2 regions of the Nonomuraea muscovyensis genome follow, and region 2 is predicted to be linked to the other one. Evidence: riboswitches for the same ligand, from Rfam matches in the RefSeq annotation. Region 2 holds a riboswitch; the other holds the start of a gene.
The links. Region 2 has a riboswitch for glycine ahead of gcvT (glycine cleavage system aminomethyltransferase GcvT). Riboswitches for the same ligand answer to the same signal wherever they lie in the genome.
Positions count from the first base shown of each region.

Region 1: another riboswitch for glycine. It lies ahead of gcvP (aminomethyl-transferring glycine dehydrogenase); the one in region 2 lies ahead of gcvT (glycine cleavage system aminomethyltransferase GcvT).

Region 1 is NZ_JACHJB010000002.1:93,731-108,964, forward strand. It holds gene ftsR (transcriptional regulator FtsR) at 1-117, shown strand, start outside; gene FHU36_RS16815 (bifunctional nuclease family protein) at 308-778, shown strand; gene FHU36_RS16820 (MerR family transcriptional regulator) at 927-1,547, shown strand; glycine riboswitch at 1,571-1,666, shown strand; gene gcvP (aminomethyl-transferring glycine dehydrogenase) at 1,821-4,703, shown strand; gene FHU36_RS16830 (serine hydrolase domain-containing protein) at 4,706-6,160, opposite strand; gene FHU36_RS16835 (tetratricopeptide repeat protein) at 6,327-7,136, shown strand; gene FHU36_RS16840 (hypothetical protein) at 7,312-7,521, opposite strand; gene FHU36_RS16845 (hypothetical protein) at 7,778-8,056, shown strand; gene FHU36_RS16850 (DUF6069 family protein) at 8,081-8,542, opposite strand; gene FHU36_RS16855 (SRPBCC family protein) at 8,539-9,012, opposite strand; gene FHU36_RS16860 (ArsR/SmtB family transcription factor) at 9,009-9,368, opposite strand; gene FHU36_RS16865 (hypothetical protein) at 9,526-9,867, shown strand; gene FHU36_RS16870 (CGNR zinc finger domain-containing protein) at 9,886-10,488, opposite strand; gene FHU36_RS16875 (MBL fold metallo-hydrolase) at 10,578-11,360, shown strand; gene FHU36_RS16880 (hypothetical protein) at 11,983-12,306, opposite strand; gene FHU36_RS16885 (DoxX family protein) at 12,996-13,436, shown strand; gene FHU36_RS46820 (helix-turn-helix domain-containing protein) at 13,717-14,001, shown strand; gene FHU36_RS16895 (hypothetical protein) at 13,899-14,228, shown strand; gene FHU36_RS16900 (hypothetical protein) at 14,264-14,842, shown strand; gene FHU36_RS16905 (hypothetical protein) at 14,802-15,143, opposite strand; gene FHU36_RS16910 (alpha/beta hydrolase family protein) at 15,226-15,234, shown strand, end outside.
Region 2 is NZ_JACHJB010000004.1:879,470-894,703, reverse strand. It holds gene FHU36_RS41925 (sensor histidine kinase) at 1-235, opposite strand, end outside; tRNA gene FHU36_RS41920 (tRNA-Leu) at 594-666, opposite strand; gene FHU36_RS47015 (HNH endonuclease) at 620-1,141, opposite strand; gene bcp (thioredoxin-dependent thiol peroxidase) at 1,252-1,725, opposite strand; gene FHU36_RS41905 (DUF3618 domain-containing protein) at 1,878-2,219, shown strand; gene FHU36_RS41900 (amino acid deaminase/aldolase) at 2,259-3,452, opposite strand; gene FHU36_RS41895 (DUF6286 domain-containing protein) at 3,590-4,189, shown strand; gene FHU36_RS41890 (hypothetical protein) at 4,308-4,853, shown strand; gene FHU36_RS41885 (L-serine ammonia-lyase) at 4,840-6,216, opposite strand; gene gcvH (glycine cleavage system protein GcvH) at 6,269-6,658, opposite strand; gene gcvT (glycine cleavage system aminomethyltransferase GcvT) at 6,655-7,740, opposite strand; glycine riboswitch at 7,775-7,870, opposite strand; glycine riboswitch at 7,871-7,968, opposite strand; gene FHU36_RS41870 (gamma-glutamyl-gamma-aminobutyrate hydrolase family protein) at 8,044-8,733, opposite strand; gene FHU36_RS41865 (3-oxoacyl-ACP reductase) at 8,750-9,514, opposite strand; gene FHU36_RS41860 (aldehyde dehydrogenase family protein) at 9,520-10,863, opposite strand; gene FHU36_RS41855 (glutamine synthetase family protein) at 10,873-12,216, opposite strand; gene eat (ethanolamine permease) at 12,454-13,899, shown strand; gene FHU36_RS41845 (FadR/GntR family transcriptional regulator) at 14,046-14,750, shown strand; gene FHU36_RS41840 (DUF2264 domain-containing protein) at 14,857-15,234, opposite strand, start outside.

The sequences.
Region 1 (15,234 bases), on a different contig from region 2:
CGCGCGCCCGGCGCGATCGGCGAGGCGGACGAGGTGGCCCGGGAGGCCTCCACGCTGCTGCTCGACCTGCACGCCGCGCTGGTGCGCATCGGCGTGCGCACCGTCCTGGGAGGATGAGCCGCCCGGCCGGGGGCGGCCGCGCCGCCGCTGTGCCGCGCGGCCGAGCCTCCGGGGGTGCCGGACGGCCGAGCCGGACCGGGCCCCTCCGGCGGGACATTCGGGGCCTGCCGGGTGTTACGTTGAATTGCAGAAGCGGACCACCAATGACCTGTGCCGGGCCACCGGCCAGTCGAATACGGAGCAGCCCGTGTTGCAGATGGAGGTCGTGGGCGTACGCGTTGAAATGCCCACAAACCAGCCGATCGTCTTGCTCAAGGAGGCACACGGGGAGCGGTTCCTGCCCATCTGGATCGGCATGACCGAGGCCACGGCCATCGCGCTGGCCCAGGCCGAGGAGCCGCCGCCGCGGCCGCTGACGCACGACCTGTTCAGGGACGTGCTGAGCGCCCTGGGTGTCGGTCTGCGTGCCGTCAACATCGTCGCCCTGCGCGACGGCATCTTCTTCGCCGACCTGGTGTTCTCCAACGGGGTGGAGGTGAGCGCGCGGCCGTCCGACTCGATCGCGCTCGCCCTGCGCACCGGGGCGCGCATCTTCGCCAGCGAGGAGGTCGTCCAGGAGGCCGGAGTGATCATCCCCGACGACCAGGAGGACGAGGTGGAGAAGTTCAGGGAGTTCCTTGACACGATCACGCCCGAAGACTTCGGCAGGGCGGGGTAGGTATTTCAGTGCATTTACGCTTCACGACGCGCCGAGCCGGATCGTTGACTGAGCATGGTCACGGTCCTACGGTGCAAGTGAAACCCGTGGTCGCCCTTTTACGAACCCCCAGATCAGGCCACGGGATGAGAGAAAGCCGGAGGTCCGCGTGGCGGTCAGCAGCGGCGAGGGAAAGACAGCCGGCCAGGAAGATTCGGTGCGGCGCGAGAGCGCCCGGCAGCGTGCCGGGGAGCAGGGCCTGCTCTTCGACGAGCAGCCGACGGCGTTGCCGGCGGACATCGGATACCGTGGCCCGACGGCCTGCGCGGCTGCCGGCATCACCTACAGGCAGCTCGACTACTGGGCGCGCACCGCTCTGGTGGAGCCCACGATAAGAGCCGCCCAGGGCTCGGGTTCCCAGCGGCTCTACAGCTTCCGCGACATCCTGGTGCTCAAGGTCGTCAAGCGCCTGCTCGACACCGGGGTGTCCCTGCAGCAGATCCGCACCGCCGTGCAGCATCTGCGTGATCGCGGGGTGGCCGACCTCGCGCAGATCACGCTCATGAGCGACGGCGTCAGCGTCTACGAGTGCACCTCGGCCGACGAGGTGATAGACCTGCTCCAGGGCGGTCAGGGCGTGTTCGGCATCGCGCTCGGCCGGGTCTGGCGGGAGGTCGAGGGCAGCCTCGCGGAGCTGCCGGGGGAACGAGCGGCGGTCGCGGACAGCGTCCCGGCCGACCACCCCGCTGACGAGCTGGCCCAGCGGCGACGGGCGCGCCGCCTGGGGTAGTAACCTGGAGAGCGCAAGGCTGACGACCCCGTGCGGGAGAGTCCCCGGGCACGTCCCAGGGGGCGCCGAAGGAGCAACCCTCCCCGGAATCTCTCAGGCACCTGTACCGCTCGGGTGAGGCGACTCTGGAAAGCAGCCGCGCCCGCCAGGCGCGTCTCACCGACGGTGCAAGCCCTCTGCGGGTGAAGCTCTCAGGTCGAGATGACAGAGGGGGAGATCCGGCACACGCCCGCGCCCTGGCGCCGGTCTCCACAGCCTCGGGAGGCATCTTCCATGACCGACCTGTCAGCCCCGCCGTTCTCGACCCGGCACATCGGCCCGTCCGAGCCCGAGCGGCAGCGCATGCTCGAGGCCGTGGGCTTCGAGTCCGTGGCCGACCTGGTGGCCGTGGCCGTCCCGGAGGCCATCAGGGCCAAGGACCGGCTCAAGCTGCCCGCCGCCGCGAGCGAGACCGAGGTGATCGCCGAGCTGCGCGACCTGGCCGGGCGCAACGAGGTCTTCACCTCCATGATCGGCCTGGGCTACCACGACACCGTCACGCCCGCCGTGATCCGCCGCAACCTGCTGGAGAACCCCGGCTGGTACACCGCCTACACGCCGTACCAGCCCGAGATCTCGCAGGGCCGCCTGGAGGCGCTGCTCAACTTCCAGACCGTCGTCGCCGACCTGACCGGCCTCGACGTGGCCGGCGCGTCCCTGCTCGACGAGGGCACCGCCGCCGCCGAGGCGATGACGCTGGCGCGCCGGGCCGGCAAGTCCAAGAGCGACGTGTTCGTGGTCGACGCCGACGCGCTGCCGCAGACCAAGGCGGTGCTCGCCACCCGCGCCGAGCCGCTCGGCATCACGCTGGTGGAGCACTCCCTCGACGGAGACCTGCCCGAGTGCTTCGGCGTGCTCGTGCAGTACCCGGGCGCCTCCGGCCGGCTGCGCGACTTCCGCGCCGTCGCCGAGGCCGCGCACGACGCCGGGGCGCTGGTGGTGGCCGCCGCCGACCTGCTGGCGCTCACCCTCCTCACGGCGCCGGGCGAGCTGGGCGCCGACATCGCGATCGGCTCGTCGCAGCGCTTCGGCGTGCCGTTCGGCTTCGGCGGCCCGCACGCCGCCTACATGTCGGTGCGCGAGGGCCTGCAGCGGCAGCTTCCCGGCCGCCTGGTCGGCGTGTCCGTGGACGCCGACGGCGACCCCGCCTACCGGCTCGCGCTGCAGACCCGCGAGCAGCACATCCGCCGCGAGAAGGCCACCAGCAACATCTGCACCGCCCAGGTGCTGCTCGCCGTCATCGCGGGCATGTACGCCGTCTACCACGGGCCCGAGGGCCTGCGCCGGATCGCCGCCCGCACCCACCGGCACGCCGCCGCGCTCGCCGAGGCGCTGCGCCGCGGCGGGGTCGAGGTCGTGCACGGCGAGTTCTTCGACACCGTGCTGGCCCGGGTGCCCGGCAAGGCCGCCGAGGTGGTCCGCCTGGCGGCCGGGCGGCGCGTCAACCTGTGGCGGGCCGACGACGACCACGTCTCGATCGCCTGTGACGAGACGACCACCCCCGCCCACCTGGAGCGGGTGCTGGCCGCGTTCGGCGAGGCCCTCGACCGGCCGGCCGTCGCCGGTGACGAGCTGGCCGGGCTGCTCGCCGACGACGGGCTCGACCGGCTGCCCGCGGCGCTGGCCCGCGAGTCGGCCTACCTGACCCACCCGGTCTTCCACAGCCACCACTCCGAGACCTCGATCCTGCGCTACCTGCGCCGGCTGCAGGACAAGGACATCGCGCTCGACCGGTCGATGATCCCGCTCGGCTCCTGCACGATGAAGCTCAACGCCAGCACCGAGATGGAGCCCATCACCTGGCCGGAGTTCGCGGCCATCCATCCGTACGCGCCCGAGGAGCAGGCGGCCGGCTACCTGGAGCTGATCAGCACTCTCGAGGACTGGCTGGCCGAGGTCACCGGCTACGACGCGGTGTCCCTGCAGCCCAACGCCGGCTCCCAGGGCGAGCTGGCCGGGCTGCTGGCCATCCGCGCCTACCACCGCGCCAACGGCGACGCGGCCCGCGAGGTGTGCCTCATCCCGTCGTCCGCCCACGGCACCAACGCCGCCAGCGCCGTCATGGCCGGCATGCGCGTCGTCGTCGTGGCCTGCGACTCCGACGGCAACGTCGACCTGGCCGACCTCGACGCCAAGATCGCCAAGCACCGCGACGCCCTGGCCGCGATCATGGTGACCTATCCGTCCACGCACGGCGTGTACGAGGAGACCATCACCGAGATCTGCGCCAAGGTGCACGAGGCGGGCGGCCAGGTGTACGTCGACGGGGCCAACCTCAACGCGCTGGTCGGACTGGCCAAGCCGGGCGAGTTCGGCGCCGATGTGTCCCACCTCAACCTGCACAAGACGTTCTGCATCCCGCACGGCGGCGGCGGGCCCGGCGTCGGCCCGGTCGCGGTCCGCGCCCACCTGGCCGGCTACCTGCCCGGCCACCCGCTGCGCGACGGCTCCGCGGACCCGGCGACGTCCGACCGCGTCGGCCCGGTCTCGGCGGCCCCCTACGGCTCGGCGGGCATCCTGCCGATCTCGTGGGCCTACATCCGCATGATGGGCTCCGACGGCCTCACCGCCGCCACCCAGCAGGCCATCCTGTCGGCCAACTACCTCGCCCGGCGGCTCGCCCCCCACTACCCGGTGCTCTACACCGGGCGTGGCGGGCTGGTGGCCCACGAGTGCATCGTCGACCTGCGGCCGATCACCAAGGAGACCGGCGTCACGGTCGACGACGTGGCCAAGCGGCTCATCGACTACGGCTTCCACGCGCCGACCATGTCGTTCCCCGTGGCCGGCACGCTGATGATCGAGCCGACCGAGAGCGAGGACCTCGCCGAGCTCGACCGGTTCGCCGACGCGATGATCGCCATCCGCGGCGAGATCGCGAAGGTCGCGTCGGGCGAGTACGACCGCTCCGACAACCCGCTGCGCAACGCCCCGCACACCGCCGAGGCCGTCGCGGCCGACGAGTGGCCCCACCCCTACACCCGGACCGAGGCGGCCTACCCGGTGCCCGCGCTGCGCGACGGGAAGTACTGGGTGCCGGTGCGCCGCATCGATCAGGCCTACGGCGACCGCAACCTGGTGTGCTCCTGCCCGCCGCTGGAGGCGTACGAGGACTGACCTCAGGCCACCTTGGGGGTGGCGCGCATCCCGACGTAGACGCAGGGCGTGCCGTCCGACAGGGCGGCGAAGACGACGGGCATGTGGTCCTCGCCGAAGGGCGAGCCGGCTCCGGAGGCGGCGAACACCGCCTCCGACACCGGCGTCAGGTCCGCCTCCAGGGGTGGCGAGAAGTCCTTCATGCCGTCGACGAACTCGTACCTCAGCCGGGCGGCGCCGTCGTCCCCCCGGCTGACGGTGATGACGACGCCTTCGCGCCGGTAGGTGCCGAGGTGCGGGGTGAGGTCCACGGCGGGCGGCTGCGCGGGCGGCCCGAACGGGGGCGGCATGGTGACGCCGGCCAGTTCGGCGAGCAGCTCGCCGAACAGGTCGGCGTACAGCCGGCGGGCGGCGCCGCCGTTGGTCAGCAGCACCACGGCGACGCCCGCCCCAGGGACGACGCGCAGGTAGGCGTACTGGCCGATGGCGGCGCCGTCGTGGCCGTAGCCGGTGACGCCGTCCCAGTCGTACAGGGTCCAGCCGAGGCCCCAGCCGTCGGCGCTGACCGTCCACTTGTCGGGGACGTCGGCCTCGCGGCGCTGCATGGCCGCGACCGCCTCGGCCGACAGGACACGGGTGCCGTCGGGGGCGGTGCCGCCGTCGAGGTGCATCCGGGCGAAGCGGGCGACGTCGCCCGCACTGATGAGCACCCTGCCGTACGGGCCGGCCGAGCGGGGCATCAGGTCCCAGGCCGGGGCCGGGTCGGGGTCCCGGCCGGCCTCGCCGAGGTGGCTCATGGCCACGCGGAAGCGCAGCGCCTCCTCGGGCAGCGTCATGGAGTGCTCCAGCCCGAGCGGGGCGAACAGCCGCTCCTTGAGCGCCTGGTCCCAGGTCAGGCCGGTCAGCACCTCGACGACCCGGCCCAGCACGACGTAGCCGAGGCTGCCGTAGGACAGCGCGGTGCCGGGCGGGCAGTCCAGGGGCACCCCGCGGGCGGCCTCGACGTACCTGGCCAGGCAGTCGTCGCCGCGGCCGGAGTCGTGGGTGAAGTCGTTGGTCAGCCCGCCGGTGTGGCTGAGGAGCCGGCGGATGGTGATCGTCCTGGTCGCCTCCTCGTCGGGGGTGCCGAACTCGGGCAGCACCTCCGCGACCGGCTGGTCCAGGCGCAGCAGCCCTTCGTCGACGAGCCGCATCACCAGGGTGGCGGTGTAGACCTTGGCGATCGAGCCCGACTGGAAGATCGAGCCGGGCCTCACCTCCACTCCGGTGCCGCGGTGCAGGACGCCGCTGGCCAACTCGTGGATCCGGCCGCCGGTCAGGACGGCCAGCGTCGCTCCGGGGACGTGGTGGGCGGCGCGCAGCTCGTCGAGCCGTGCCTGCCAGCGGGCCACGGGGAAGTGCTCGCCGCCCGAGCCGCTCGCGCCCCGGTCACCGGCCGCCTGCCCGGTGCCGTCATGGTCGTGGGTCACGTCGTTCATGATCACTCCTCCGCTGGAGCGCACGGTGCGCTCGCTGTGCGAACACTGTACGCAGCGTAGGATGATGTTCGCAAACGGATGTCCCAGACCTTCCCCGGCAAGCAGGCAGACATGATCGTCAGAACTCGTTAGGCTCGGGGCGATCGCCGCCGAAGGGGAGCCTTTCGTGACATCTTCAGAGCTGGAGACCCCGCCTCTGGACACCGCCCGCCGCCTGGCCGAGCAGGGCGATCTCGACGGCGCGGCGGCCATCCTCACCGAGCTCGCCGCCGACCCCCACGGGCCCGACCGGGCGCAGGCCGCCGTCGGCCTCGCCGTCGTCCTGGAGGAGCGGGGCGACGTCGAGGGCGCCCGCGCCGCCGCCCGGGCCGCGCTCGCCACCGGGCATCCCGAGTTCGCCGCCCAGGCGGCCTGCCACCTCGCCCAGGGTTTCGAGCGCGAAGGACGGGCCGAGCAGGCGCGGGGCGCCTGGCAGGCGGTGCTCGGGGTGGGCACGCCCGCCTACCTGCCGCTGGCCCACCTGGCGCTGGCGCGGCTCGCCATACAGGCCGGCAACGACGGCGAGGCCGAGCAGGCGCTGCGTCAGGCGCTCGCGACCGGCGACACCGCCGGCGACTCCGAGCTGGCCGCGCACGCCGCCCAGCAGCTCGCCGACCTGCTCCTGGAGCGCGGGCAGGCGGGGGAGGCGGCCGACCTGCTCCTCGACGCGCTCACCGTCGCCCCGGCCGAGTCGGTGCCGCGGCTGCGGGTCCAGCTCGGGATCGCGCACCTGGAGCTGGCGTGCGCGGAGTTCGCGGGCGCCGTCGAGGACGGCGCCGACGCCGGCACCGGCGCGCTCGCCATCGAGCTGCTGGCCCGCACGCTGCCCCTGCGTGGCCGCGACGAGGACGCCGGCCAGGTGTGGGCGTACGGGCTGGACCACGAGGACGAGACCCTAGCCGCCGAGGTGCGCCTGCGCCTGGGCCGCGACACCTGACCCGGGCACCGGCACCTGTGAAACAGGTGCGGTCCGAACGCGGCTTATCGGGCGGCGCGGGGCGAGATGGAGCGTCGCCGCTTGGAGCAGGAGGCGGAGGTTGCCGCTCCAAGCGGAGGTGGCGGGGAGCCTGATGGCCCTTGGGTCAGAGGCGTTGCTCGTCGAAGGGATCGCCCTACGGGCCGGGGACCCCGCGACCCAGCAAGTCGACCATGTGCTGCAGCATGACGGACGTCTGATCGATGTATCCATTGAGTGGTTCGGCCGGGCCGCTCACGATCTCGATGTCGTCCCAGGCGTCAGCAGCGGCCACGCCGAAGGGGAGAATCGCGCCGGCCACGACAAGGGCGGTGGTCAAGGCGCTGCGGAGGATGAGTCTGGTCATGGCATTCCTTTGCTGTCGGTTGGCGAGCGGACCGTACCGCAGCCTTCATAGCACAGAGTCGCTGAGTTGTCGCAGCGAGTCACGGATGGTGGGTGCGGCAGCCCTACGACGTGGCCGCGCTCGACGAGCTCACCGACGAGCAGAGCGCGGCGCTGCTCGGCCATCTCGCCGCTTGGCCAATGTCGTCAGCGGCACCGATGCCAGACGGAAGCCCCGCCCACGGGCGGGGCTTCGTCTTACCCGCGAGGGAACACCGATGCTCGACGACCTCCCCGGTACGACCGTCATCGCGCTGCGGAGCTCCCTCACCTGGCGGTCGAACGACACCGGCCGTAAGGGCGGCGCCGACTCCGAGATCGTCAACCTCCTCAACTGCCTGCCCGAGCACCGGACGATGACCATGACGACGAGGCGGCCGACTCGCAGGACAGCGAGGAACCGGAGGGCAAGCGACCAGGGCGAGCAGCAGGACGACCGAGCCGCACATGTGCGCGTCGGCCGAGTGGTCCGTGCCCCGTCCGGAGGTCACCCCTGACGGGGCACGCCGAACCCTTCGCCCCTACTCTGGCGCCGGTGCGAGTGCCCCGCTGCTGCGGTAGGCGCGTAGTGCCAGGAGGCCGGCGAGCGTCACGGGGACCAGGGCGACGTGGCACAGCGCCAGCGTGACGGTGCTGGTGTCGTCGAGGTCGGCGGGGATGGTCATGATCGGGACCGTCACGAGTGCGAGCGCCGGGGCCACGACCATCGCCGCGAGGATCACCCAGCGCCAGACGCGCGACAGCAGCGCCACCAGAGTCATCCCGATGAGCAGCGGCACGGCGGTGAAGCCGCCGAGGGTGGTCGCGTCCACCTCGGCGGGCCTGCCCTCGGCGGTGAAGCGGAAGTCGCCGCCGAGGGCGCGCCCCACCGCGTAGACGGCGAGGTTGAGGACCAGCGCGACGGCCACGGTGGCGGCGACGATGATGGGGGCCCGGCCGCGAGGGAGTCGCGCGGGGGCGCGCGGGGTGGCGCCTGGTGTCATGACGGCTGCCCCGCGCGGCGCAGGTACGCCTCGATCCGGTCGAGGGCTCCCGGCCAGACCTCCTTGACGAAGAAGTCGCGGACCTCGGGCGCAGGGAAGCCGCTCTGCACCACCGTGAGCAGGGTGCCGCCCTCGTGCTCCTCGAAGGTGACCTCGACGGTGGTGGTCATGCTCATGCCGTCCGGAGCGCTGCCGGTGGACTCGGTGACCAGACGGTGCGGGCGGTCGATCTCCACAAAGGTCTGCGTCTCACGGAACAGGTTGTCGGCGTCAGGTCCCCAGGCCGCGGTCTGCCGGCCTCCGACGCGCAGGTCGACCTCAATCTCGACGATGCCGGGCTCCTCGTCGAGGATGCTGAACCAGATCTTCTGCTTCTCGGCGTCGGTGTAGGCGTCGAAGACCTCCTCGGGGGTCGCGGGCAGCACGCGGGTCGTGCGCAACTGGATGGTCTCGGTGTCGTTCCGCGTCATCGCTCGGTCTCCTTCTCGGTGTCTGTCTCAGGGGCGTTCTTGAGGGTGAAGTAGGCGTCGAGGCCGTCGAGCCGGCGCTCCCACAGGCGCTGGTAGAACCTGATCCACGACATGACGTCCTCCAGGCGCTCGGCTCCCAGCCGGCACCGCCGCGATCGGCCGACCTTCTCGGTCGTGACCAGCCCGGCGTTCTCCAGGACATGCACGTGCTTCTTCATGCCGGTGAGCGACATGCCGAAGGGTTCGGCCAGTTCGCCGATCGAGGCGGGACCCTGGCCGAGCCGGATGAGTATCTGCCGCCGGGTCCCGTCCGCGAGGGCGGCGAACGTGCGATCGAGAACCTCTTGCTGAACCATGTGGTTCACCATAGAACACTGAACCGATTGGTGCAATAAGCGCGCGCCGGCACGCAGAAAGGGCCTCGCACGGGCCGCAAGGTCGCGCAGGCGATGAAGGACCGCGACACCGCCGCCCGCGCGGCGGCGAACGAGGCCCTGCGCAACCAACGCCGCGTTGCGTGTCTCCGACCCGGCCGAGTGGGAGCGGTTCCGCCGGTCGCCGGGCGTCGGCTGGAAGTACGACCCCGGCTACTCGCTGCAGGACGTCGCGCTGCCGGCGGCCAGGTCGGGCATTCCGGATCAGGCGTCCGGACGAGAGCGTGGCACCGTGACCAAGCTCAACCACGCCGTCGGCGACGTCAGTGGGCGGTTCGCCGCCGGCATCTCCGCTTCAGGGGCAACATGCTGCTCCGGGGACAGCGGCGGGCTCTTCTGCCGCGAGGCGGAGAGTGCGGATCCTCGCCGCGCTCTTGCGCGTCGGCCAGTACTCCCCAAGCTGCGGCGAGGCGCGAAGTAGGGGGCAGGTCGGACGGGGTCATGGGGTTGTTCGGGTTCGGCGGGCGTAGGCGCGGGCGGCGCGGGCGCGGTCGCCGCAGCGGACCGAGCACCAGTGGCGGCGGCCGTGCCGCAGCAGGTAGCGGTTGCAGGGAGCGGAACCGCAGGCGGTGAGGCGTTCGGTGTCGGGCCCGGTGAGCAGGTCGGCGGCGCTGGCGGCGAGGGTCGCCAGGGCGTGGTCGACGATCTGGGTGGTGGGGTGGGGGGCGGCGCGGTACAGGCCGCGGGTGGGGTCCCAGTGCAACAGGCAGGACGAGGGGGCGCGGGTCAGTGCGTCGTTGACGGCGTTGAGTGCGCTGGTGGGGGCGGGGTGCCCGTCGACCTGGGAGGCGAGCAGCGCGCGGATCTGCTCGCGCAGGGTGCGCAGCTGTGCCGCGCACATCTCTCGCAGGCCGGCGTCGGTGCCGGCGGGAGCGAGGCCGTGTTCGATGAGCCACTGGTTGGTGGCCGCCGAGGTGCCCAGAAGGTCGATGAACTGGCCACCGGGCAGGGCAATGGCGCTGTTGGCGAAGTCGAGGGCGGGGTACTGCTCCGCCCCCGGCGCGGACGGCGGGACGGGCGTGGCGGGAGCGGTCTCCTTCATGGCCCTCATGGTACGACTTGCAATCATCCGTGAGAAACCACTACCGTCACTCACGGATAAATCGCTTATCATCCGTGAGGTGCCCTTCCATGGCTTCTGCCGACACGACCAATGAGCAGTTCCCCGTCCGCGTCTTCGGCGGCCCGACCGCCCTCTTCGAGTACGGTGGGCTGAGGTTCCTCACCGACCCGACCTTCGACGCGCCCGGCGACTACCCGAGACCCAATGGCCGGCTCCTGACCAAGACCGCGCCCCCCTCCGGCAGCCCCGCCGACCTCGGCCGCATCGACGTGGTCCTGCTTTCCCACGACGAACACGCCGACAACCTCGACGACTCCGGCCGGGCCCTGCTCGCCGACGTCCCGCTCACCCTCACCACGCCCGGTGGCGGGCAACGACTGGGAGGCGGGGCCGAGGGGCTGGCCGACTGGGAGTCGATCGAGCTGGACCGTCCCGGAGGCGGCAAGATCACCGTGACGGGCGTGCCCGCCATCCATGGGCCCGGCGCGCGAGAGGAGGTCGAACCGATCACCGGCCAGGTCGTCGGATTCGTCCTGACCGGGGAAGGACTGCCCACGGTCTACGTCAGCGGCGACAACGCCTCGCTCGACCTGGTCAAGGAGATAGCCGAGCGCTTCGGCCCGGTGGACACCGCCATCCTCTTCGCCGGGGCTCCCCGCTTCCCCGTCATCTTCGATGGTGCGCCGCTGGTCCTCGACAGCGCCCAGGCTGCCGAGGCCGCCGAGATCCTCGGTGCCCGCCGAGTGGTGCCCGTCCACTACGACAGCTGGGCGCACTTCACCGAGGGCCGAGAGGACCTGGTGGCTGCCTTCACCGCCGCCGGGCTGGCCGACCGCCTGCAACTGGCCTGAACGGACGCCGACCGGTACCCGCCCCCAGGCCGTCAGCCCTCTCGACGCGCTGACCGAGGTCGGGTGCCGGCGCCTCTTCGCCGACCAAGGGACAGGGGTCCGGCACCGACCGGTGTGCGACACCCCGTGACGGTTGCGCTGAAGTTGATATCTACCGATGCGTAGCTCCGGGAGTACCGGGCCGCGTTGTCGTTCCTGGCGGTGCCGGCCGGGCCGGACCCTGCCGCGGTCGCGTTGGCGGTGTTCGGATTCACGGCGCCGGCCTCGCGCTGGGCGGGAGCGTTCCCGCTTGACCGGTTCTCCCCACGCGGCGTACTGGCCGCAGGGCCGGCCGCGACGGGAGCGTGTCCTCGGGGCGGAACAGCAGCGCCGACGCCGCCTCCCTGGCCGTCGGCGCGCTGTCGTCCCGGGCCTGGGCCCGGCTGCCGCACAGCCTCAGGGCCAGCCGTACGGCGAGGTCGGGCTGCCACTTCGGTGGTCGTGCGGCGAGGTCGGGCTGCCACTTCGGTGGTCGTGCGGCGAGGTCGGGCTGCCACTTCGGTGGTCGTGCGGCGAGGTCGGGCTGCCACTTCGGTGGTCGTGCGGCGAGGTCGGGGCTGCCACTCCGGCGCCCGTGCGGCGATCATCCGCAGCAGTGGCCCGAGGGCGAGCGGCGGCTGCCAGCGGGTGAAGTCGGGTGAAGTCGGGTGAAGTCGCGCCGGGGGAGCCAGGCCGTGACGGCCGCCGCCCCGCTGAGCACGCCCGCGCCGGCGACCCGCATGGGCTCGCTCCATTCCTCGCCGCCGGTCCAGACACCCCGGCGCCGGTCGCGTTCCGCGATCGCCTTCCTGACGAGGCTGATGGGGCCGGGCAGTTCGCGAGCCGCCTCACGGCGCCCGGCCTCGTCGAGGGCCGGCACCGCGTCCGTGGCCAGGGCCGGGTCGCCGGCGGTGATGGCTGTCCACAAGCCCTGCCAGGCTCCGCGCTTCGGGGTGCCGCACACCGTGAAGATCGACTCCGCCGGAACGGGATCACCCACAGTGGTGGCCGCCCGGCTGCAGCAGGTCGCTTCCGGCGGGCCCGTCGGCATCCAGGGATGTGCACCGGCGCGGTCGCGCGTCCTACCGCTGGCACCAGGTCCTCTGGTTGAGGGGGAGGTCGCGCACCCGCGTAGGGGTGTCGCATGCGGCGCGGCCGGATTCTCCACCTGCCCGGTGTCGGCGCGGCGGCCCCACAGCCACGCCTCCTGCACCGCATCCTCGGCCTCACCGGATGAGTCGAGCCAGGCCACCGCGTGCAAGCGGCCCGGGTGCTCGGCGAACCACTCTCTCCTGCTCGACCGGCTGTCACATTCCTCCGGCACGGCCTGTCATACCAATTGACCGGCGAACACATCCGGACTCCAGTTCAGGCAGCACATACACCGAAATCATCAGGAGAGAACCGTGTCACTGCAGGTGCTGTGCCGAAGGTCTGGGCTGCAAGATCGACAACGGCACTCACGGTTTCGTCTCGTTCAGCCTGGGCGAGGGATCCTCGCGGCCCCCGCCCAGTGGGGCGGGTACCACGTGCGGCTTGAAGCGGAAGGCGCGAGTACGTGCGCGTAATCCTGGTCACCATCGACAGTCGCCAATCATTCTAGAAAAGGACAGACATATGACCGCCCGAGTTTGGCCGCGGCGTTTGACGACCGGCTTGTACTGGTTCTGGGCCCTCCAATTCGCGTTGGGTGCCATCACCAAGTACTGGCCCGGCGAAACGTTCTTCGGCCCGCCCTACTCGATGCAGTTCATCGAGTGGGGTTACCCGTCCTGGATGCGCTTCGTCATCGGCGGTCTGGAGGGATTCGCCGCCATCCTGCTCGTGATCCCCAGCAGACGAGCACGCTTCCTGGGCGCCACCACGCTGGCCTTCGTGCTCACCGGAGCGGTCACCACGCACATCATCAACCACGACGGGTTGAGTGAAAGCTGGGCCGCGCCGACACACCTTCTCATCGCCGGCGCCCTTGCGCTGGCCAACTGGCCCGCCGACTGGCGAGACCTCCTGCGGGTCGCCGCCCCGCCCGCAGTCGGAGCGCCACGTCCGACGGAGTAACAACATGCCCACGGGCAGCCGAATCCGACGGAGTTCCTCGACCACGCCCAACTCGTCATCATCGCCTACGAAACCTGGCTCGTCCGCCCCGGCGACGCCGCGGCCGGAGCGCGGCCAATTCGTGATCGCGACGATGCCGGGCCCCCAGGCGGCGGGGCGGACCGCGTCCGAATGAGGAAGGATCACGTGTCGGTCATCGGCTCCGCCGAGCACAGCACGCCCGGCGACGATCCCGCCATGGCCCGACACGTCAGCGCCCGAGCGGATCAGCCTGCTCCTGCTGCCGGGGCCAGATCCTGCAACGCCTGCGCGCGAGCAGGCCGGCCTGACCGGGCATCTGGTCGCAGAGCGGACCGGCGTCACCTCCGCGACGTTGTCGCGGCTGGAGCGCGGCCAGAACGGGTACGCCACGGCGGGCGCCGTGTACGTGCTGCTCGGGGACCCGGCCGGAAAGAGGGCACCATGGCGACGACGGAGCGGATCGCCTGGAAGGACGCCGCCGGACTCGACCGGCAGGCCGCCCGGCTTCAGCGGGGCAGCCACGGGGAGGTGTTACGGCGGTTGATCCTCTCCGTGCCGCTCGCCGACGGGGTCCGGCTGGCCGCACGGCACCGCCTACCCGGCGCCCCGCCCGCCGACCGCGCGCTGCTCGACCGGCTGGCCGCCGCCGACGAGCGGCTCGTCGCCGAGGTGGTCGCCACCGCTGCCCGCGACTCGTGCACCTTCCACCCGCGCGCCGTCGGCTCTCCGGATGGCTGTCGTTCGGTTCCGGCGACGCCGTTCTCACGCTGACGTCGTACGAGGAGTCCAGGACGACCCGGATCGCGATGCTCCGGGACGGCGCCTGGCACGACGTCTACCACGGGGCGCTGGAGCACCACGCTGTCGCGTACCGCTACTTCGACCCGGTCACCCTGGAGCCGTGCGACCCGCCCCGGCCGATCACCGACTCCCGCCACGAGCCCACGTACGTCCACGCCGTCACCGGCTCGGCCGACGGCCGGTTCGCCGCCGTGGCCGGGTTCCTCCGCCTCGGCACGCCGGGCCGGACGCACGACCTGGTCCTCGCCGTCCACGACTTCCACCACCCGCTGGCGCGCGTGCTGCGCCCCGCGGCCTCGCTCGGCGCGGGCGACCTGGAGGCGATCTCGGCCGCGGCGGGGGGACACCGAGCAGCGCACCGACGCCGAACGGCACGTGCTCGGGCTGCTGGAGGCGGTGCTCGCCCATCGGCTGGACGGTGCCGTCGGAGCGGACCGGCCACGCTGAACGCCACGGCGGGCCCGACGGGACCTCGCGGCCCTGGCGGGCGCCTCCCGGATTCCTGGCCGGGTTCCTGGCCGGGTTCCTGGCCGGGTCCGGCGGTCAGCGGCGCTGGAGCATGGTGGCCGCGGCCGCGACGTTGACCGCGATGATGGCGAGCCAGGCGATGACCAGGCCCGCCGGCCCCGCGTGGGAGGCCGCGATGCCGGTCAGCGGGATGCCGAGGGCCAGCGACCCCAGCGCGATCGGCACCATGCCGTTGCCCTTGGGCTTGCGCGCCGGGCCGGGGCGGGCGTCGAGCTCGGCCTGGACCCGGGCGGCGATCGTGGCGTCGAGCCGCGCCACGAACGACTCGACCAGCGCCGCCTCGTAGGCGGGGCCGAGGTCGCGGTGGGCGTCCAGCGTGGCCTGGAGGTCCTCGCGGATGAGGCGTGTGTCCTGCATGCGGCCCAGTCTCCCGGCCGGACGACCCGCCGTCATCAGCCCTAAGGGCTAGGCCCGGATCGTCCGAAGGTACGGTTGCGCCATGGAGGTC
Region 2 (15,234 bases):
CCACGCCCGCGAACGCGGCCACCGGCCACCGCCGCTGCCACAGCAGCGGCGCCAGCAGGGCCGCCGACAGCGCCAGGTAGCCGGCCAGGCCGATCCGCATGCCCGGCGGCCCGGCCGCCGGGTTCGCCGCGTACGGCCAGGCCGTGAGCACCACGAGCCCGACGAACGGCGCCACCCGCAGGGCGTCCATCAGCTTGACGTGGCCCTTGGACCACTCATGTACCCTGCCGAACACAACATCACGATACGTAGCCGGTGCCCGAGCTTTGTCCGCCTTCAGGGGGAAGTCGGTGTACGACCCAGGTCTTACGTGACCTCGTCAGAGGGAGATCGGCTCTTACGCGCCCTTTACGGTGCCTTGGGCATCCTTGTCATTGGGAGCGCTCGCTGGGGGGCGAGTAAAGGGAGATCGTGATGGCGGATCATGATCGCGACGTCGGGTCGCGCGGCGAAGAGGAAGCGCCGCGCGACCCGTCCCCTGAGTCTCCCGGCCCACGCCTTTTCTGAGCCTCACCAGCTGCGGCTCTCCTTGGTCGGGAGAGACCTCGCCTCCGTGGGCGTGACCGCAGGTCGTCACGCGGAAATGGGGTGTGTGGGGTCGGTGGGATTCGAACCCACACTAACAGCCACCTAAAGACTGCGCCTCTGCCATTGGGCTACGACCCCTTTTCGCCTTTCCCTTCCCGGCATAGTTTTCGGTCTGGGAATGGCAGTTGGGGCAGAGGAAGCGCAGATTCTCCAGGCGATTGTCGAGCCAGTCACCGTTGATGTGGTCGACATGGAGCGTAAGCGGCTTTCCCTGCCACGTGCCGTCAATACTACAGCCTGCGCAGGCGTGGGGAACCCCTGCCGCTCGCAATGCACGGCGCAGCGTGGGCGCCTTCTCGCGGATGGAGCCGGGTGGACGCTGGATCAGAATCTGCTGGTAGGGCCGGGAGTTGGCGGCGGGTCTGCCCCTGCCGTGAGCCTGTCCCACGAAGTGGGAGGTGTCGATGCCGAAGTGCTTCAGGCGCCGGCTGATGTGAGCGTGGCTGCCGCCTGTCCACTTAATGCCTAGATGGCGGAGTATGTCCGCCACGCTACGTGCACCGGCCGCGGCCTCGGCAAGGATTTCAGGCGTGTATTTGAGGTAAGCCGCCATGGGCCCCATCGTAGAAAATGCCACTGACATTTCTCCGGTGCTTCATTCACCTTCCCCGTGTGGGGGATTCCGGATCGGTGGACCTTGTGCGAATGGGGCCCGCGGGTGGGTCAGGAGAGGCCGAGCTTCTTCTTCAGGGAGGCCACGTGGCCGGTGGCCTTCACGTTGTAGAGGGCCTGCTCGATCTTGCCGTCGGCGTCGATGACGAAGGTGGAGCGGATGACGCCCACGACCTCCTTGCCGTAGAGCTTCTTGGTGCCGTACGCGCCGTAGGTCTTGTGGACATCGAGGTCCGGGTCCGACAGGAGCGGGAACGTCAGGGCGTCGCGTTCGGTGAACTTAAGCAGCTTGTCCGTCTTGTCCTTTGACACGCCGAGAACGACGAAACCCTCCGCCGTCAACTGGTTCAGGTTGTCGCGGAAGTCGCACGCCTGCTTGGTGCAGCCCGGGGTCATCGCGGCAGGGTAGAAATAGAGGATCACCCGCTTGCCGCGGAGGTCGTCGAGCGCGACGGTCTTTCCGTCGGCGGCGGGTAGCGTGAACTCGGGCGCGGCGTCGCCGGGCGCGAGCTTGGTTTCGGTCATGGGGCCCTCCAGAGTTCTTCCAGCAAAACCTACCGGCCCGCCTGCTGTGCCGTACGGCGTGCCGACCTGACAGACTGATCACGGCCAGAGCGGGTGTGCCCGTCCCGATCTCGGGGACGAGGACGACCATGAGCGTGGTCGAGAGGAGATCCATGGCTGACACCGATCCCGACGAGCTGGAGCGGCGGATCGCGCGGACGCGCGCCGAGTTGGCGCAGACGGTCGACGCCATCGCCGACCGGGTGAGCCCCAAGCGGGTCGCCGAACGCACGGTGGCCGACGTGCGGACCCGGGCGGGACACTTCGTGGCGTCCGTGGGTGACGCGCTGGGCGTCGCGCCTCGGTCGCTGCCTCGGGCCGGGGACGGCGCCGACGCCGACCGGCTCTGGGAGGAGGAGCCGCCCAACCTGGCGCCGGTGCTGATCGGGCTGGGCGCCGTGCTCGTGGTGGGCGCGGCCGTCGCGCTCCTGCGCCGCCGCGGCCGCCGCCGCTGAGGCGGGCGCAGGGGACGGCCGGCGGGCGGTCGCGGCGGGTCAGAGGAAGGTCTTGCCCTCGCCGCGGTAGGTCGGCACCGACTCCACGAGCGTGTCGCCCTCCACCAGGTGGAGCGTGGCGAACCGCTCGCACAGCTCCCCGGCCTTGGCGTGCCTGAACCACACGCGGTCGCCCACCCGCAGGTCGTAGGCCGCCTCTCCGAGCAGAGGCGTCTGCACCTCGCCGGCGCCCTCGTCGGGGGCGTAGCGCAGGCCCGCGGGCAGGTACGGCTGCGGCAGGCGCATCGGGTCGGCGGGGCCCGAGGCGACGTAGCCGCCGCCGAGCACGGTGACCGTGCCCGGGGCGGGCCGCCGGACGACCGGCAGGGCGAACAGGGCGGCCGGCCGGCCGGTGAAGCCGCTGTAGAAGTCGAACAGGCGGGGATGGAAGAACCCCGATCCGGCGGCCACCTCGGTGACGGCCTTCTCGCGCACGGTGCGCTCGACCGAGCCGGTGCCGCCGCCGTTGACGAACTCGAGGTCGCACAGCCCGCTGACGGCGTTCACGACGCGGCCGCGGCGCAGGATGAGGTCGCGGGCCGAGCGGGCCTGCATGATCCGGATCGCCCGGCTGATGAGGGCGTTGCCGGGTGGCGTGTCGCCGACGCCGGCGATCTGCGCCTCGTAGGCGAGCAGCCCCACCAGGCGGAACCCGGGACGCTTGGCGATCTCGGCGGCGATCTCGGCGGCCTGCTCGGGCTCGCGGACGGGGGAGCGGAGCGCACCTGCCCGGAACTTCCCGCCGAGGGCCACATATCCGGCATCGATGTCCAGGCAGATGCGGAGCTCCTGGCGGGGCCGGCTCTGGGCCAGCACGCGGTCGAGGTGGTCGAGGTGCTCGGTGGAGTCCACGGTCAGCGTGATCTCCCGGGCCGCCCGGGGGTCGCCGGCGAGGGCCGTGATCGCCTGCCGGTCCGCCGTCGGATACGCCACCAGTACGTCGGTGAACCCCTCGGCGACCAGCCAGAGCGCCTCCGGCAGCGTGAACGCCATCAGGCCCCGGAAGCCGTCCATGGCCAGGATCCGGTCGAGCACCGGCCGGGAGCGGATGGATTTGGTCGCCACCCGGATCGGCTTGCCCGCCGCCCGCCGGACGAGATCCGCGGCGTTGGCGCGCAGGGCGACGAGGTCGAGCATCGCGAAGGGCGGGTCGAGAGCCGCTGTGGCGCGGTCGTAGCGCGGGCGGTCGTCCATATCGGCAGCGTATCCGCATATCCGGCAAATGAACATGAGGGCAGTTCACGTTGTCCGGATGGCTCGTAATGATCCTGCAAACCGGCGGCGAGGGCGGGACCCCCGGCCGCCTCGCCCCTGTACCTCTGATCGGTGTGATGACCACGTTCCAGCAGATACTCCCCGGTGCCGGCGTCGCCGCGGACGAGAGCCCGCTCCGCCGGTCCACCCGGGCGCTGCGACCTGCTCGCACACCCGCGGGGGCCGTGGTCGCGTTCATCCTGACCGTCGTGCTCGCGGGCACCGCGGCCGAGGTGGTGTCGGCGCTGCTGGGGAGCCCGCTGCGGTGGCTGCCGGTGGATCGCGTCCTGGAACTGGCGGGCCGGCACACGTGGAGCGAGCTGCCGTTCGCCGCGCTGTGGGTGGCGGGAGCGGGGCTGACGCTGCTGGGGCTGGCCGTCCTGCCGGGCCGCTGCAGGCTGGTGCCGGTCGAGACGTCCGACCCGAAGATCGTCATCGGGATCACCCGGGTGGGACTGCGCCGCACCCTGCGAGCCGTCGCGGAGGAGGTCGAGGGCGTGGACCGGGCCCGGGTACGGCTGCGCAGGCGCACGATCGAGGTCGCCGTGGTGACCCGGGCGGAGAGCACGGGCGCGATGCTCAGGCAGGTCGGTATCGCCGTGGGCGACCGCCTGGCCGGGGTGGGCACGCTCGCCGCGGGAGAGGTCGTGGTGCGCCTGCGCAGGAAGGGGCGGTGATGCGGGAAGGCGCGGCGATGCGGGAAGGCGCGGTGATGCGGGAAGGCGCGGTGATGCGGCGGGAGACCGACGGGCGGTCGCCGCGGCGGGACGAGCGGTCACGGTGGAGGGAGCGGTGATGCGGCAGTACGGGGGCAACCGGATCGGCCTGGCCGTCGTGGGCGCGCTGTTGCTCCTCGCCGCGGCCTACATGTGGCTGCGCGGCAAGGGCAAACTGCCGGGGCTGCCGCCGCGGGCGAAGGTGCTGCCCGACCGCACGGCCGAGGCCATCGCCGACCAGCCGTGGGCGCTGTGGGCGGCGGCGCTCGGGATGGTGCTGCTGGCCCTGGTGACACTCCGCTGGCTGCTCATCTGCCTGGGCTGGGGCCGGCGGGGGTTCCGGTCGGGCACGGGGACGGCCATGCTGTGCGTCGGGCTCAAGGACGTCGAGGGGCTCAGCCGGGCCGGGGTGCGCGTGGTGGGCGACGGTGTCCGGCTGCGCGTCGCCGTCACCTGTCCGCCGTCGGCCGACGTCGGCGCGATGGCGGGCAAGCTCGACCGCGACATCGTGGGCCGCATCCGCCGGGAGGTCTGCGACGACGAGGTCGGCACGATCGTCCGCCTGCACGTCCGCCGGCAGTCCTCCCGCCAGTCCTCCCGGCAGGCGTCCGCTAGCACTCGATGACGTTGACGGCGAGGCCGCCGCGTGAGGTCTCCTTGTACTTGTCGAGCATGTCGCGGCCGGTGTCGCGCATGGTCTTGATGGCCTTGTCCAGGGCGACGAAGTGGCGGCCGTCGCCGCGCAGGGCGATGCGGGCGGCGGTGATGGCCTTGATGGAGGCGACCGCGTTGCGCTCGATGCACGGGATCTGCACCAGGCCGCCGATCGGGTCGCAGGTCAGGCCCAGGTTGTGCTCGATGCCGATCTCCGCGGCGTTCTCCACCTGCTCCGGGGTGCCGCCCAGCACCTCGGTCAGCCCGGCCGCGGCCATCGAGCAGGCCGAGCCGACCTCGCCCTGGCAGCCGACCTCGGCCCCGGAGATGGAGGCGTTCTCCTTGAACAGCACCCCGATCGCCGCCGCCGTCAGCATGAAGCGGATCACGCCCTCGTCGTCGGCGTGCGGCACGAACCGCGAGTAGTAGGTGAGCACGGCCGGGATGATGCCCGCCGCGCCGTTCGTCGGGGCGGTGACGATCCGCCCGCCGGCCGCGTTCTCCTCGTTGACCGCCAGGGCGAACAGCGACACCCAGTCCATCGCCTGCAACGGATCGGTGCCGGCGGTCTCGCTCTGGAGCCTGCGGTGGAGCTGGTTGGCCCGGCGCTTGACCTTCAGGCCGCCGGGCAGGACGCCCTCCTTGCCGATGCCCCGCTGGACGCACTCGGACATGACGCGCCACAGGTTGAGGATACCGGCGCGGATCTCGGCCTCGGTGCGGCCGAACGCCTTCTCGTTCTCCAGCATCAGCGCCGAGATGGACAGCCCGGTGTTGGAGCAGTGCTTGAGTAGTTCCTCGGCGGTGGTGAACGGGTGGGGCAGCACGGTGTCGTCGGGCTTGATGCGGTCGGCCCCGGTGGCGTTCTCGTCCACCACGAAGCCGCCTCCGACGGAGTAGTAGACCTTCTCCCGCACCACCGTGCCGTCGCCGGAGCGGGCGGTGAAGCGCATGCCGTTGGGGTGGCCGGGCAGCGAGATCTTCCGCTCGAAGACGAGGTCCTCCCCGACGACGAACGGGATCTCCTGGTGGCCGAACAGCCGGAGCGTGCTGGAGGCGCGCATCTCGGCCAGCCGGGCGTCGATGCCGTCCACGTCCACGAGTTCGGGCTTGTCGCCCGACAGGCCCAGCAGGACGGCCTTGTCGCTGCCGTGGCCCTTGCCGGTCAGCCCGAGCGAGCCGTACAGGATGGCCTCGACGCGGGCCACCCGGTCGAGCAGGCCGTCCTCGTGCAGGCCGCGCGCGAACCTGTGCGCGGCGGCCATCGGCCCGCCGGTGTGGGAACTGGACGGGCCGATCCCGATCTTGAAGAGGTCGAAGACGCTGATCGCCATTGATGTGCGCCCTTCATGAGGGCCGGGGCCCGGCCGGGCCCCGGCGGTTCGGTCAGGACTCGCCCGAAGTGAGTGCCTTGTACTCCTCGGCCGAGAGCAGGTCCTCGGGGTCGCCCTCCACGCGTACGCGGAACATCCAGCCCTCGCCGTAGGGGTCGTTGTTGACCAGCGAGGGGTCGTCCACGACGGCCTGGTTGACCTCGACGACCTCGCCGCCGAGCGGGGCGTAGATCTCGCTCACCGACTTGGTGGACTCCACTTCGCCGACCGAGTCACCGGCCTGGACGGTCGTGCCGGCCTCGGGAAGCTGCACGTAGACCACGTCGCCCAGGGCCTCGGCCGCGTACGCCGTGATGCCCACGGTCACGTTGACGGACTCGTCGAGCCCGGCCACCCACTCGTGTTCCTTGGTGTAGCTCAGCTCGTCGGGGATGTTGCTCACTTGTTCCTCCTGTAGAAGGGCAGCTCGACGACGTCCACTGGTTCGTGGCTGCCCCGGATGTCCACGGTCAGACCTTCACCGGCGCCGGCGTCGACATAGGCCATCGCGATGGGCTTGCCCAGGGTCTGGGAAGGGGCCCCGCTGGTGACCTCGCCGACGACGGCACCGTCCTTGGTGACCGGGTACCCGTGACGGGGCACCCGGCGACCCCGCGCGACCAGGCCGGCCAGCCGGCGCCGCGGCGGCACGTCCTTGACCGCCTCGAGCGCCGCCCTGCCGACGAAGTCGCCGGGCTTGTCGAATTTCACCACCCTGCCCAGCCCCGCGTCGAACGGGGTCAGGTCCGCGTTCAGCTCGTTGCCGTACAGCGGCATGCCCGCCTCCAGCCGGAGCGTGTCGCGGCTGGACAGTCCCGCGGGAATGAGCCCGGCGGACTCGCCGGCCGCGGTCAGGGCGTGCCAGAGCGGCACCGCGTCCTCGGCGGCCACGAACAGCTCGAACCCGTCCTCGCCGGTGTAGCCGGTGCGCGCGATGAGCGCCTGCCGCCCGTCGACGAGGCCGGGCAGGCCGGCGTAGTACTTCAGCCCGGCCAGGTCGGCGTCGGTGAGCGTGGCGAGGATCTCCTGGGCGCGCGGCCCCTGCACGGCGATCAGGGCGTACTGCTCGGACCGGTCGTCCACCACCGCGTCGTACGCCTCGGCGCGCCCGGTCAGCTCACGGGCCACCAGCTCGTAGTTGGAGGCGTTGGCCACGACCATGAACTCCTCCTCGCCCAGCCGGTAGACGATGAGGTCGTCGAGCACGCCGCCGCGCTCGTTGACGATCATGGTGTAGCGGGCGCGGCCGACGGCCACCGCCGACAGGTGACCCACCAGGGCGTAGTCGAGCGCCTCGGCCGCCTGCGGCCCGGTCACGAAGATCTCGCCCATGTGTGAGAGGTCGAACAGGCCGGCGGCCTTGCGCACGGCGTTGTGCTCGGCCGACTCGCTGCCGTAGCGCAGCGGCATGAGCCAGCCGGCGAAGTCGGTCAGCGTGGCGCCGAGACTCTCGTGGACGTCTCGCAGCGGTGTGGGTCGTGACATGAAGCGCACCTCTGGGCAGGGTCGGATGCCAGCATCCTCCCCCTCTGTCATGGATGCCTGAGAGCTTCGCCCGAGTTTTGCCGGACTTTCACCTTCGGCGAGGCCCGCGGGCCTGCTTTCCAGAGGTCACCTCGGCCGTGCGGTCCTTTGCCTTGAGAGGTTTGCGGGGAGGGCTTGCTCCTTCAGGGGCTCTGGATGGCTACCAGGGCGCTCTCCCGCACGGTGTCGCCGGTGATGCCGCCAGCCTAGTGCCGGGACGGGGTCGTTGTCGCGCGGCGGCTTCCACCAGGGCGGCCGCGACGGTCAGCAGGCGGCGACCAGCGCCTCGAACAGCGCGCAGTCGGTGGCGGCCTCCGGATGCCACTGGACCCCCACGGCGAAGTGCCGCGACTCCAGCTCCACGGCCTCGATCGTGCCGTCGTCGGCCACGGCCGTGACGGTCAGGCCCAGCGCGAGCCGGTCGACGGCCTGGTGGTGGTAGTGCGGCACCTCCACGGGCTCGGCGCCCAGCGCCTTGGCCACCCGCGAGCCCGGCGTGGCGCAGACGGGCAGGTGGCCGAAGCGGCCGGGGGCCGGGGCGTGCTCGGTGTGGCGGACCACCTCGGGCAGATGCTGGTGCAGGCTGCCGCCGAGAGTCACGTTGAGCACCTGGAGCCCCCGGCAGATGCCCAGGTAGGGCAGCTCCGCGTCGAGCGCGGCCGACAGCAGGTCGAACTCGGTCGTGTCGCGCGCCGGGCGGAGGTAGCCGGTGCTCTCGTGCTGCTCGGCACCGTACCGGCGGGGGTCGATGTCGCCCCCGCCGGCCACGATGAGCCCGTCGAGCCGCCCCACCAACTCGGCCGGCCGGCCGGCGGGCGGCAGCAGCACCGGCTGGCCGCCCGCCCGCTCCACCTGCTCCACGTACGTGTACGGCAGGAGCGCGACGGTCATGTCCCACACGGTGAACCGGGCGGGCTCGACGTAGGTGGTGATGCCGATGACGGGACGACTCACGATGACTCCAGGACTCTCACAGGGGTGTCACGTACGCGCCGGAGATCCCGCCGTCCACCAGGAACTCCGACCCCGTGATGAACGACGAGTCGTCGCTGGCCAGGAACGCCACCGCGGCGGCGATCTCCGTGGCCTCGGCGAAGCGGCCCATCGGCACGTGCACCAGGCGGCGCTGCGCGCGCTCCGGGTCCTTGGCGAACAGCTCCTGCAGCAGCGGCGTGTTGACCGGGCCGGGGCACAGGGCGTTCACCCGGATGCCCTCGCGCGCGAACTGCACGCCGAGCTCGCGCGACATGGCGAGGACGCCGCCCTTGGACGCGGTGTAGGAGATCTGCGAGGTGGCCGATCCCATGACGGCCACGAACGACGCCGTGTTGATGATCGAGCCCTTGCCCTGCCGCTGCATGTACGGGATGACGTGCTTGCAGCACAGGTAGACGCTCGTCAGGTTCACCTCCTGGACGCGGCGCCACGCCTCGATCCCGGTCTCCAGGATGGAGTCGTCGTCGGGCGGCGAGATGCCGGCGTTGTTGAAGGCGATGTCGACGCTGCCGTAGGAGTCGAACGCCGTCTGGTACATCCGGGCGACGTCGGCCTCGCTGGTCACGTCGGCCTTGATGTAGCGGCCGCCGACCTCGGCGGCGGCCTTGGTGCCGGCCTCCTCGTCGACGTCGACGCACACCACCCGGGCGCCCTCCTCGGCGAAACGGCGCGCCGTGGCGAGCCCGATGCCGCTGCCCGCGCCGGTGATGACGGCGACGCGCTCCTGCAAACGCTGCATGTGAGTCACTCCGATGAGATGAAGACGTTCTTGGTCTCGGTGAACGCCGCCAGGGCGTCGGGGCCGAGCTCGCGGCCGAGTCCCGACTCCTTGAAGCCGCCGAACGGCGTCCAGTAGCGCACCGACGAGTGCGAGTTGACCGACAGGGCGCCGGCCTCGACCGCCCTGGCCACCCGCAGGGCCCGGCCGACGTCACGCGTCCAGATGGAGCCGCTCAGGCCGTAGCGGGTGTCGTTGGCGATCCGCACGGCCTCCGCCTCGTCCGCGAACGGAACCACGGACACGACCGGGCCGAAGATCTCCTCGGTGAAGGCGCGGTCGGTGACCTTGGAGGTCAGCACGGTCGGCGGGAACCAGTAGCCCTTGCCGGACGGGCACGCGCCCTGCAGATAGGGGGCGTCGTCGACGAAGCCCCGCACCCGGTCGAGATGCTCGGCGCTGACCAGCGGCCCCATCTCGGTGTTCTCGTCGAGCGGGTCGCCGACCTTGACCCCGCGCACGGCCTGTCCGAGCCGGTCGAGGAACTCGTCGTAGACCTCGGCCTGGACGAGCAGCCGCGAGCGGGCGCAGCAGTCTTGTCCCGAGTTGTCGAAGACCGCGTACGGGGCGGTCCGCGCCGCCTTGTCGAGGTCGGAGTCGGCGAAGACGATGTTCGCCGACTTGCCGCCGAGCTCCAGCGTGATGCGCTTGACCTGGGCTGCGGCCTTGGCCGCGATCTCCTTGCCCACCTCGGTCGACCCGGTGAACACGATCTTGGCCACGCCGGGGTGCTCGACCAGCCGGGCGCCCGCGACCTCCCCTGCCCCGGGCAGGACCTGGAGCACCCCCTCGGGGAGGCCCGCCGCCAGGGCCAGCTCGGCCAGCCTCAGCGCGGTCAGCGGGGTCCACTCGGCGGGCTTGACGATGACCGTGTTGCCCGCCGCGAGCGCCGGGGCGAGGCCCCAGCTCGCGATCAGCATCGGGAAGTTCCAGGGCACGATGACGCCCACCACGCCCAGCGGCTCCTGGAACGTGACGTCCACGCCCCCGGGCACCGGGATCTGCTTGCCGTGGTTGCGCTCGGGCGCCCCGGCGTAGAAGTGGAGGACGTCGCGCACGCTGCCCGCCTCCCAGCGGGCGTTGCCGATCGGGTGGCCGGCGTTGGCCGTCTCCAGCCGGGCCAGCTCCTCGCCGTGCTCGCCGACCAGGTCGGCGAACCTGCGCAGCAGCCGCGCCCGGTCACCGGGCGACACCTCGCGCCAGGCCGGGAACGCCTTCCTGGCACGCTCCACGGCCCGGTCGACCTCGGCCGCGTCGGCCAGCTCCACGTCGGCGACGACCTCTTCGGTCGCCGGATTAATGATCTTCATGCCCTTCCGTCACATCCGTTCGAAGCTGCGGAACAGCTCCCAGTCGGTCACCGCCGCGTCGAAGGCCGTCAGCTCGACACGGGCGTTGTTGGCGTAGTGCTCGACCACGTCGTCGCCGAACGTCGCGCGGGCCAGCTTCGAGCGCTCGAACAGCTCCAGCGCGTCACGCAGCGTGTGCGGCACGGTCTCGGCGCCCGAGGTGTAGGCGTTGCCGGTGAACGCCTCCTCCAGCGCCAGCTCCTCGTCGATGCCGCGCAGTCCCGCCGCCACCAGCGCCGACACCGCCAGGTACGGGTTGACGTCGCCGCCCGGCACCCTGTTCTCGATCCGCAGCGACTCCCCGTGGCCCACCAGGCGAAGCGAGCAGGTGCGGTTGTCCACGCCCCACTTGACCGCGGTGGGGGCGAAGCTGCCCGGGACGTAGCGCTTGTAGGAGTTGATGTTGGGCGCGTACAGCAGGGTCAGCTCGCGCATGCAGGCGAGCTGTCCGGCGATGAAGCGGGCGCCCAGCTCCGACAGCCCGTGCGGCCCGTCGCCGGCCATCACGGGCTCGCCGTCGAGGCCGCGCAGCGAGATGTGGATGTGGCAGGAGTTGCCCTCCCGCTGGTTGGGCTTGGCCATGAAGGTGATCGACTTGCCCTCCTGGGCGGCGATCTCCTTGGCGCCGTTCTTGTAGACGACGTGGTTGTCGCACGTCTTCAGCGCCTCGTCGTAGCGGAAGGCGATCTCGTGCTGGCCGAGGTTGCACTCGCCCTTGGCCGACTCGACGTACAGGCCGGCGCCCTCCATCTCGAGGCGGATGCGGCGCAGCAGCGGCTCGATGCGGGCCGTGCCGAGCAGGGAGTAGTCGACGTTGTAGAGGTTGGCGGGGGTCAGGTCGCGGTAGCCGCGCTTCCAGGCGTCCTCGTAGCTGTCGTCGTAGACGACGAACTCCAGCTCGGTGCCGACGTAGGCGGCCAGGCCGCGCTCGGCCAGCCGGGCGAGCTGGCGGCGCAGGATCTGCCGCGGGGAGGCGGCGACCTCTGCGCCGTCCACCCAGGTCAGGTCGGCCATGAGCATGGCGGTGCCCTCCTGCCAGGGCACTTTGCGCAGGGTCGACAGGTCGGGCTTCATCACGAAGTCGCCGTAGCCGCGCTCCCACGACGACATGGCGTAGCCCTCGACGGTGTTCATGTCGACGTCCACGGCGAGCAGGTAGTTGCAGCCCTCGGAGCCGTGGTGGAGCACCTCGTCGAGGAAGAAGCGGGCTGAGAGCCGCTTGCCCTGCAGCCGGCCCTGCATGTCGCACAGCGCCAGCAGGACCGTGTCGATCCGGCCGGCCTCGATGTCGGACCTCAGTTCCTCGACTGTCAGGCTCACGGGCGTCCCTTCCGCGAAAAGTCTGGAAACAGACCATTGAAGGCATGCAAACACTGTGCGGTGGCCGCTGTCAATCCCCTGCCTCGAAGGGTGCTTTTTACCTGATCGTCACAGTCTGGGGCTTGACGGGCGGGCCGGAGAAGCGAAACATCACCGCAAAGAGCTATTGGTCCGACCGTAGCCCATTGAACGGGCAGCGGCCCGGCCCGCGCCGGAGGTGGCAGAACCGTGGTGCACAGCAAACGACACATCCATGGGGTCGACTACGAGAAGGTGTCAGCCGACTATCTGGAAAAGCGCAAGCTCCAGAAGGGCGCAGCGGGGTGGGTGCTGCTCGCGGGGCTCGGCGTGGCCTACGTCATCTCGGGGGACTTCGCGGGCTGGAACTTCGGCCTGGAACAGGGCGGCTGGGGCGGCCTGCTGATCGCCACCGTCCTGATGGCGATCATGTACACCTGCATGGTGCTGGGGCTGGCGGAGATGTCGTCCAGCATCCCGGTCGCCGGAGCCGGCTACGGTTTCGCCCGCCGCGCCCTCGGCCCGCTCGGCGGCTTCGCCACCGGGGTGGCCATCCTCATCGAGTACGCCGTGGCGCCCGCCGCGATCGCCGTGTTCATCGGGGGCTACGTCGAGGCGCTCGGCCTGTTCGGGCTCACCAACGCCTGGCCGGTCTACCTGGTGGCCTACATCATCTTCGTCGGCCTGCACCTGTGGGGCGTCGGCGAGGCGCTCAAGGTGATGTTCGTGATCACCGGCATCGCGCTCGTGGCGCTGGTCGCGTTCACGGTCGGGATGATCCCCAAGTTCGACGCGGCCCGGCTGTTCGACATCGCGCCCACCGACGCGCCCGGGGCCAGCACGTTCCTGCCGTTCGGCGCCGTCGGCGTCTGGGCCGCGATCGTCTACGCCATCTGGTTCTTCCTGGCCATCGAGGGCGTGCCGCTGGCGGCCGAGGAGGCCCGCGACCCCAGGCGCGACATGCCCAGGGGCATCATCGTCGGCATGATGGTGCTGCTGGTGACGGCGGCGTTGATGCTGCTGCTCGTGCCCGGCGGCGGTGGCTCCAAGGCCATCTCCACCAGCGACAGCCCGCTGCCCGACGCCGTCAGGATCGCCTACGGGGGCGACAACTTCCTCGCCGACTTCGTCAACTACGTCGGCCTGGCCGGCCTGGTCGCCAGCTTCTTCTCGATCATCTACGCCTACTCGCGGCAGCTCTTCGCCTTGTCGCGGGCCGGCTACCTGCCCCGGTGGCTCTCGGTCACCGGCAAGCGGCGCACGCCGTACCTGGCGCTGATCGTGCCCGGCACGGTCGGCTTCCTGCTCGCGGCGATCACCCGGGCGGGCGACCTCATGATCCAGATCGCGGTCTTCGGGGCGACGATCTCGTACGTGCTGATGATGCTGTCGCACATCGTGCTCCGCAGGCGCGAGCCGAACCTGGAGCGGCCGTACCGGACACCGGGCGGCGTCGTCACCACCGGCATCGCGCTGGTGCTGGCCCTGGCCGCGGTCGTCGCGGTCTTCCTGGTCGACGTCGTCGCCGCGCTGTGGGTGGCGGGCATCTTCGTCGCCCACCTGGCGTACTTCTGGTTCTACAGCCGGCACCGCCTGGTCGCCAACGCCCCGGAGGAGGAGTTCGAGGCGATCGAGCGGGCCGAGTCCGAGTTGGCCTGACGCGCGTTCGGGTTAGGGTCGGCCAGTGACGGCACCAGTGACCCGACCCAGAGGATGACGTGGAGCAGCCAGCGCGGCAGGAGCGGGGGGCACGGCCGGACACGCCAGGAGGCGACGGCCGGCGCCCCCTGACGGGCCTGGGCCCGTTGACGGTGCTGCGCCCCGTGCGGGCCGGCAACGCCTTCGAGGAGACCGTCGAACGCCTCCTGCAGGTGATCAAGCTGGGCGCCGTGGCGCCGGGCGAGAAGCTCCCGCCGGAGCGGGAGCTCGCCGTCCGGCTCGGCATCAGCCGCGTCACCCTGCGCGAGGCCATCCGAGCCCTGCAGGACGCGGGCTACCTCGACGTACGGCGGGGCCGCTACGGCGGCGCGTTCGTCACCTACACCCCGCCCGCGCCCGGCACCGGCGTGCTGCGCAAGGTGGTGACCGACATGGGCACCGCCGACCTCAACGACGCGCTGACGTTCCGGATGGCCGTGGAGTGCGGCGCGGCCCAGGCGCTGGCCGCCACCACGCTCACCGCCGAGCAGCGGGCGCTGTTGCGCGGCCGGCTGATGGACCTGGAGGAGGCCCGTGTCGAGGACTACCGCCGCCTCGACACGGCCTTCCACCTGTCCATCGCCGAGCTGACGGGCTCCTCGCTGCTGGCCTCGGCCTGCGCCGACGCCCGGCTGCGGGTCAGCGACCTGCTGAACGCCATCCCCATGCTGCAGGTGAACCTCGATCACGCCGCCAGCCAGCACCAGGCCATCGTGGCGGCCATCCTGGCGGGCGACCCGGAGGCGGCCCGCCGCGCCGTGGCCGAGCACCTGGAGGGCACGGCCGCGCTCCTGCGCGCCTTCCTCGGCTAGCGACCTCGGCTGGCGGCCCGGCCGGCTGTCCGCAGGTGGTGACGGGGCCGTGCGGGTCAGGTGGTGACGGGGCCGCGTGGGTCAGGTGGTGACGGGGCCGCGTGGGTCAGGTGGTGACGGGGCCGTCCGGGGTGAAAGCGTGTGCCGTGCCGCCCGGCCAGGTCACCACCACCTGCCCGCCGTCCGCCCGCACCGTGGGCAGGCCCGCTGCGCCGGTGCCGGGCACGCCCGCGCCGGCCCGCCCGTCGGCCCGCCCGTCCGCCCGCTCGTCGGCCCGCCCGTTGAGACGCCCGTCGGGACGCCCGTCGGGACAGTCCGCGCCGGACAGGACGGCCGGTTCGTCCTCGCCCGCGAGGACGGCCACGGCGACGGCCCAGCCGTCCTCCGCGACGCCGTCCAGCGCGGGCACCAGGGCCGGGGCACCGAAGGCGGTCCCGTCCGGGGCCTCGACAGCCTCCGCCCGCTCGTAACCGTGCAGGCCCGC